Regions from separate parts of the Shinella sp. WSC3-e genome, predicted to be linked through region 2. Evidence: riboswitches for the same ligand, from Rfam matches in the RefSeq annotation. Region 2 holds a riboswitch; the other holds the start of a gene.
What was found. A riboswitch is a leader RNA that binds a small molecule or an ion and turns the genes downstream of it on or off. The one in region 2 is predicted to bind cobalamin.
Positions count from the first base shown of each region.

Region 1: it holds a riboswitch for cobalamin, as region 2 does, so the genes downstream of both, AABF56_RS01860 (DUF1636 domain-containing protein) here and AABF56_RS01150 (aromatic ring-hydroxylating oxygenase subunit alpha) in region 2, are expected to answer to the same signal.

Region 1 covers NZ_OZ000530.1:369,006-372,298, reverse strand. Annotated here, with positions in the region: gene AABF56_RS01870 (amino acid ABC transporter permease) at 1-241, opposite strand, end outside; gene AABF56_RS01865 (ABC transporter substrate-binding protein) at 246-1,142, opposite strand; cobalamin riboswitch at 1,327-1,548, shown strand; gene AABF56_RS01860 (DUF1636 domain-containing protein) at 1,579-2,016, shown strand; gene AABF56_RS01855 (class I SAM-dependent methyltransferase) at 2,057-2,734, shown strand; gene AABF56_RS01850 (ABC transporter substrate-binding protein) at 2,740-3,293, shown strand, end outside.
Region 2 covers NZ_OZ000530.1:242,564-245,856, reverse strand. Annotated here, with positions in the region: gene AABF56_RS01155 (hybrid-cluster NAD(P)-dependent oxidoreductase) at 1-513, opposite strand, end outside; gene AABF56_RS01150 (aromatic ring-hydroxylating oxygenase subunit alpha) at 515-1,759, opposite strand; cobalamin riboswitch at 1,865-2,057, opposite strand; gene AABF56_RS01145 (DUF6656 family protein) at 2,351-2,956, shown strand; gene AABF56_RS01140 (L-threonylcarbamoyladenylate synthase) at 3,112-3,293, shown strand, end outside.

The DNA.
Region 1 (3,293 bases), 130 kb from region 2:
GTGTCCATCCCACGCCCCGAATGACCTGCGGCGAAAAAAGGTACGTCAGGTACACATCCCAATGGAAGTTGGGATTGACCGAAACCGCCTGGCCGATCTGCAGGGCGAGAATGGCAAGGACCGCGACCGCGAGCCAGCGGCCGGGATGACGGCGCGGAACCACGATGTTTCGCGTGATCGCTGGCTTCTCTACGGCGACCGGCTTGAAGCCGGTCGCAATGTTTTCAACATCGGAAGCCATGAGCTCAGATCTTGACTTCAGGGTTCACGAGCGCCTTGTCGACGATAACGGAGCCGACGCCCCAGGTGTCGAGCAGGGCCTTGTAGGTGCCGTCTGCAATCAGGGAATTGATGGTGTCTGCGATGAGTTGCGTCAGTTCCATGTCTGCCTTTGCAACGGCGATCCCGTTCGGACCGTGCTTGCTCAGCGCGCCGCCGGCCGGCTTGAGAGTTTCAAAGGCTCCGCTCGACTGTTTGGCAGCATAACCGATGCCGGCCTCACCAGAGACCGTGGCGTCCGCGCCGCCCGCAGCGACGCGGGTCAGCGCTTCAGGCTGCTTGGAGAATGGCAAAATCTCGATTTCGGCTTTGCCAGCCTGCTTGCAAAGATCATTTTCGGCGATGACTGCCTTTTCGTGGTAGCTGCCGGACTGGATGGCAATCTTGCGGCCGCAAATATCGGCTGGGTCGAACTTAGTCGGGTTGCCGGCCTTGACGGCCCACATGCTGCCCGTGTCGGCATAACTGACGAAATTGACCGCTTTCATACGCTCGTTCGTGATCGAAAAGGCAGAAACGCCGATGTCGAACTTGGTTCCGAGAGCGGGCAGAATGGCCTCGAAGGCCGAGGTCTGAAAGTCGATCTTGACGCCGAGCTTCTTGCCGATCGCGTTGGCAATGTCGACGTCGATGCCTTCCGGCGTCTGTCCATCCTTCTCGCTCAGGAATTCCCAGGGTGCATAGGCGGTGTCCGACCCTATGGTCAGGACGCCGGCCGCCTTGATTTTTTCGGGCAAACGGGAGGCCAAGACCTCCTCGACCTTGATCGCCGAGGCGTCGAAACTCTGAGCAAAGCTTTGACCGCTCAAGGCAGTCAAAGCGAAGGCGGTGACAATTGAAACATGAGTCAGGATCTTGATCATTTTTGTTCCCCATCTTGTTTGCGGCGGACCGGGTGACGCTTGGGAGGACCGACGTCTCCCTCGTCCGACACGCGCACTATGGGATGAGCGCAGTCGGCCGTCCAATAATAAGATCGGCCCACTCTATTCCAACAGGTTATTGGGTGACGCGCCGAAATCAGGCCGTTGACTTGCGCTGACTGTTGGCTACGGTGTCGTCGATGGTTCCTGACATGCCAAGCGACGTCAGGTGAAAAGGGAACACGGTGAGGACTACCCATCAGGGGCCGAGACCGTGACTGCCCCCGCAACTGTGAGCGGCGAGCAACCTCCAAAGACCACTGGTGAACCTCGTTCGGAGGCGCTGGGAAGGTGGAGGACGCGACGACCCGCAAGTCAGGAGACCTGCCATCACGAATGAAACCGAACCGGGCGGGGAGTCCGGTCAGGAGCAGTGATGGCGAAAGCATCTTCCCGGCCGGTGGCGACACCTGCCTATTCCGTGGTTCAATCCGCGCCGCATCAGATCCTTGTTTGCAAAGGCTGCAAACGGACGGAGCGTTACCGCCGGCCCGGCGGAACCATGATCGCGAACCTGCGCGCGTCCATTGCCGAAACGAGCCTCTCCGACCAGTTCGAGGTTACGGGAACCGCCTGCATGGGCGGCTGTGACCAGCCGTGCTCGGTCGCCGTTCGTGCTCCCGAAAAGGCGAGTTGGCTCTTCTTCAACCTCGATCCAATCGAGGACGTGGCCGACATCGTGCGCTTTGCGCAGCTCTATGCTCAGCTTGACGACGGCTGGTGCCGCTCCGTCGATCGACCCGGCAAGCTCGCAAGCAACATCCTGGCGCGCCTGCCGGCGATGATCTATCGCCCGGTGCGTTCCACGTCATGACCCACGCAGCAACCAGCACCTGCTATCGAAGGACCCCACGATGGAACGTGTTGCCCCGACGACTGCCACCGCTATGTCAGAGCATTGGAATGCTCGGGCATGGAAGTTTGACGCCGCGGCGTCCCATCGGCGCGACGCCTCGTCATGGCGGGCAGTGTTCGAAGCCGCACTCGGCAGCAGGCCTCAGGACGTCGTCGATCTAGGGTGCGGGACCGGAGCGTGCGCGCTCCTCGCGGCGAGCCTTGGCCATCGTGTCACGGCCGTCGATGGCTCTCTCGAAATGCTTTCTCATGGAAGAACCGCTGCTGCCGAGGCCGGCCTTGAGATCGACTTCATCCACTCGACCATGGACGAAGCGAAGCTTCCGGCGTCAAGTGCCGATGCCGTCGCGATACGCAATGTCCTGTGGACGCTCGAAAACCCGCCGGCCGCACTGACCCTGGCGCGCGAAATCCTCCGGCCAGGCGGCAAACTTCTGCTGTCGGATGGGCTTTGGTATCGCCAACGCGTCAACAACAGTCGCGAAATCTTCGGGACAAACCTGCCCTTCTATAACGGTCTGACCGAGACCGATGCGCGTGCGCTGATCGCTGGCGCCGGCTTCCGCTCCGTTGAAAGCTGGCGCCACCTGATGCCCGGCGACCCTTACGGCTCCGTTTATGACGATCCGGATACCCCGATCACCTTCTTCGTTCTCACCGCAATCGCTCCGGAGTGATTTTCATGTCTCGCAATCTTTGGTTTTCCGCTTTCGTAACGGCGATGCTCGTCTCCCCCTTTTCCGTCTTTGCGCAGGAGGAGCTTCGCGTCGTGGAGCCGTTCCAGCTGCAACGGCTCGATACCCAGACCGGGGGGTTCCAGCTTCGCGCCAACAGCGTCACGGAGACGCTGGTACAGACGAATCCGGAGGCGGCGGTGCTGCCGGCGCTGGCCGAGCGCTGGGAGACATCGGCCGATGGCCTGAAATGGACTTTCTTCCTGCGCCCCAACGTCACCTTCCACGACGGAACCGCGATGACGCCGGAGGCCGTCGCGGCATCCTTCAAGGCGCTCCTTCCGACCGGCAACCTTATCAAGAACGCCAAGGTCAAGGATGTCAGCGCCGGTGACGGGACCGTGACATTCACGCTTGAGCAACCGTTCGCGCCATTCCTTGCCTACCTCCTGGACCCCGCCGTTCCGGTTCTTGCGCCCTCGTCGTTCGCTTCAAGCGGAGAACTCACGGCTATCGTGGCGACAGGACCGTACAGAATCGAAAAAGCGGAACTCCCGCAGGG
Region 2 (3,293 bases):
GAACAGGAGGTCTTCGGGCTTGCGGGCACAGGTGACGAAGGCGACATCGGACTGCGGGGCGCAATCCGACATCCAGCGCGTCATCGACATCATCGGCGTGACGCCGGAGCCGGCCGAGATGAAGAGGTATTTTTCGGCGGGATAGCGCACGAAGGAAAAGTCGCCGAGCGGGCCGAAGGCCTTCAGCCGCATGCCGGGGCGCAGGGTGTCGAACATCCAGCGCGTGCCGATCGAGTTCTTCTGCGCCTTCACCGTCACGGAAACGGAGAAGGGGCGCGAGGGCGTCGAGGAGAGCGTGTAGGTCCGCATCACGGGCTCGTCTTCCGACACCGGCAGTTCCAGCGTGACGAACTGGCCCGGCAGGTAGCGGAACCAGTTGTCGCGATCGGAGCGGAAGGTGAAGGTCATCACGTCCGATGTCTCCACCGTGGCGGCGATGCATTCCAGCATGTGCTGGCGATCGTTCCACGGATGAAGCTCGTCGAAGTGGCGGAAATGGCTGGCGATCGTCATGTCAGGCCACCCGCGAGAGCGGCTTCCTGCCGCCGTCGAGCCGGTCGATCATGAAATTCGTATACCATTCGACGAACTGCATGACGCCGCCCTCGTCCTCCGGCGAATAGGGGCCGGGCTGGTAGGCCGGCGAGCGGATGCCGAAGGCGTTTTCCTCGACGATCCGCCGGTCCTGATCGTTCGTCTCGGTCCAGACATGGGTGAGCTCGTCCAGACGATAGTCGACCCCCTCGACGGCGTCCTTGCTGACGAGCCATTTCGTCGTGACCTGCGTCAGTTCGGGACCGAGCGGCAGGACGCGGAAGGTGATGGCGTGATCGGCGAGCACATGGTTCCATGTCGTCGGATAGTGGAAGAGCAGCAGCGTGCCGATGTGGCTTTCCAGCACCTCATTGGATAGGGGGCGCTGGACGGCCCTGGCCCCGGACATGGTGTAGCTCTCGGCATCCTGGATGAGCGGCATGCGCGCGGCACGGAACTGGCCGGTCGGCGACATCCTGAATTCGCTCGGCAGGCCCGCCGCCTCGCACTTTTCCCAGTGCGCGGCGATGACCGGATCGTCCTTGGCGCCCTGTACGCCCGTCGCGGTCGGCGCCTCGGGGTAGGTGCGGCAGAGTTCGGGATGGTTGGCGGCGCAATGGTAGCACTCGCGGTTGTTCTCCCAGACGAGCTTCCAGTTGCCCTTCTCGACGATCGTGCTTTCGAAGGCGACCTTCGTCTCGCCGAGGCGATGGCGGCCGAGATAGGGCTCGACCGCTGCGCGGAACGGCGCGAAATCGGGGGCCTCGTCGGCCAGGCAGAGGAAGATGTAGCCGCCGACGGTCTCGCAGTGCACCCGTTTCAGGCCATGCTGGCTCTTGTCGAAATCCTCCGCCATGTGGCGGGCGAAGAGCAGCGAACCGTCCAGCTCGTAGGTCCACTGGTGGTAGGGACAGACGAGCTTGGCCGAGGAGCCCCTGTGCTGCGTGCAAACGCGCGAGCCGCGGTGGCGGCAGGAATTGTGCAGGGCGCGCACGGTGCCCGTGCGGTCGCGGGTGATGACCACGGGATAATCGCCGATCTGCACGGTAAAATAGTTGCCGGCCTTCGGGATCTCGCAGTCATGGCCGACGAACAGCCAGTCGCGGTACCAGATCGTCTCCAGGTCCAGCTTGTAATGGTCGGGGTCGATGTAGAAGGCCTGCTCGAGGCTATGGCCCTCGCGCCGGTTCTTGAGCTTGCGGAGCACGTCGCTGCGAATGTCCATGCCGGATCCTCGGATTGCAAATTGGGGATACGGCGCACGGAAGGAGACGGCGTCCGGGCGCAAGGCGCACGGACTGCACGCTTCCCGGCCGCCCGCCGCAGCCAGTCACGATCGTTGCCCAAGGCTGGTTTCCGGGCTGAGGAGCGTCCTTGCGAACCATCGCGGCGCCTTCCCGGACATCTTGTCCAGTGGCGTCCTGCCGCGTTTTCTCCAACACCGTTGCGGGGGCAGCGCCGGATTTCAACCGGCTTCCCAATTCTCCGCCTTTTCGGGCGGCACCTCGAGTGTCCTTATCTAAGCGCAAGAATCGGCGAATGACATGCCAGAAAGCGACATGCCATTCCGATTTGACGACAGGAGGAAAACAGCGGGAGCCCGAGTTTTCCTTCACAATATTGCATATATTTCAATCGATTATGCAAAATAAACGGGCACGCTGACCGCATTGGAGGCAGGCCGGTCGCCGGGCTGCCACATTTGCCATATTGCGACCCGACGCGCCAAAGGAAACGGGAGCGCCCCGGCAAGGAATGCTTAACGCGGTTTCCATAAACTTGCCCGCAGGGAAGCGCGAGGATGGAGTACCGGCGCGTGCAGCAAACCAAGTTCCGTTATTACGACGCGGTCGCCTACAAGCGTGCGAACCAGCCGAAGCCGGCGGTGCATACCGAATTCCTGCGCACCGGCCGCATCGACCGGAACCTCCCCTGGAGCCCGAGCGAGAAGCGTTACCTCACCTATCAGGAAGTGGCCGAGCGCACCGGCCGCAAGCTGGAAAATGCCGGCAACGTGACGCATGACCGCATCAACGGCTTCCACCAGTCGATCCGCTTTCCCAAGCTGATCTTCCACCGCACGCTCGCCCAGACGCCGCATCTCGGCTATTGCCACATCACCGTCGCCAATTCCCGCTTCGCGGAATTCGAGAACGTGCAATGGGCCTTCTACATGGCCAATTTCTTCGCCGAGATCGGCGAGGAGGAGCAGTTCTTCGCCGATATCTCGAAGACCGCGAAGCGCATGTACTTCGCCGTCGCCATCACGCCGGCCGAAGAGGAAGGCCGCCTGCAGATCGACCGCAAGGTGCGCGGCAACGGCGTGCTCTTCCGCACCGACGATCCCAAGCTCGCCATGAAGAACGTGCTGATGCTCGGCGCGCACAACGAGGCGCTGCGCAAGATCATCCGCGCGCTGTAGCCCCTTCCCCGCCGCGTCAGGTCCTTCCGGACGGCCGACAGATCATCCATTCCTTGCCGGCCGGGAAGGGTTGGGGCGAGGATGGCCTTGCGACAGCGCCCCTTGGCTTTTGCCGGAAAAGCCCTGTAAAGGAAGCCCGGACAAGGAAGGGCGACATGGCGGACATCGTGGATACGCGGACGGATGCGGAGGCGGCGCTGGCACGGGCCTGCGAGGCGCTCGGCCGGGGCGTGCCGGTCGCCATTCCCACCGAGACGGTCTACGGCCTTGCCGCCGACGCCACCAACCCGCTGGCCATCACCCGCATCTACGAGATGAAGGGCCGGCCGCGCTTCAA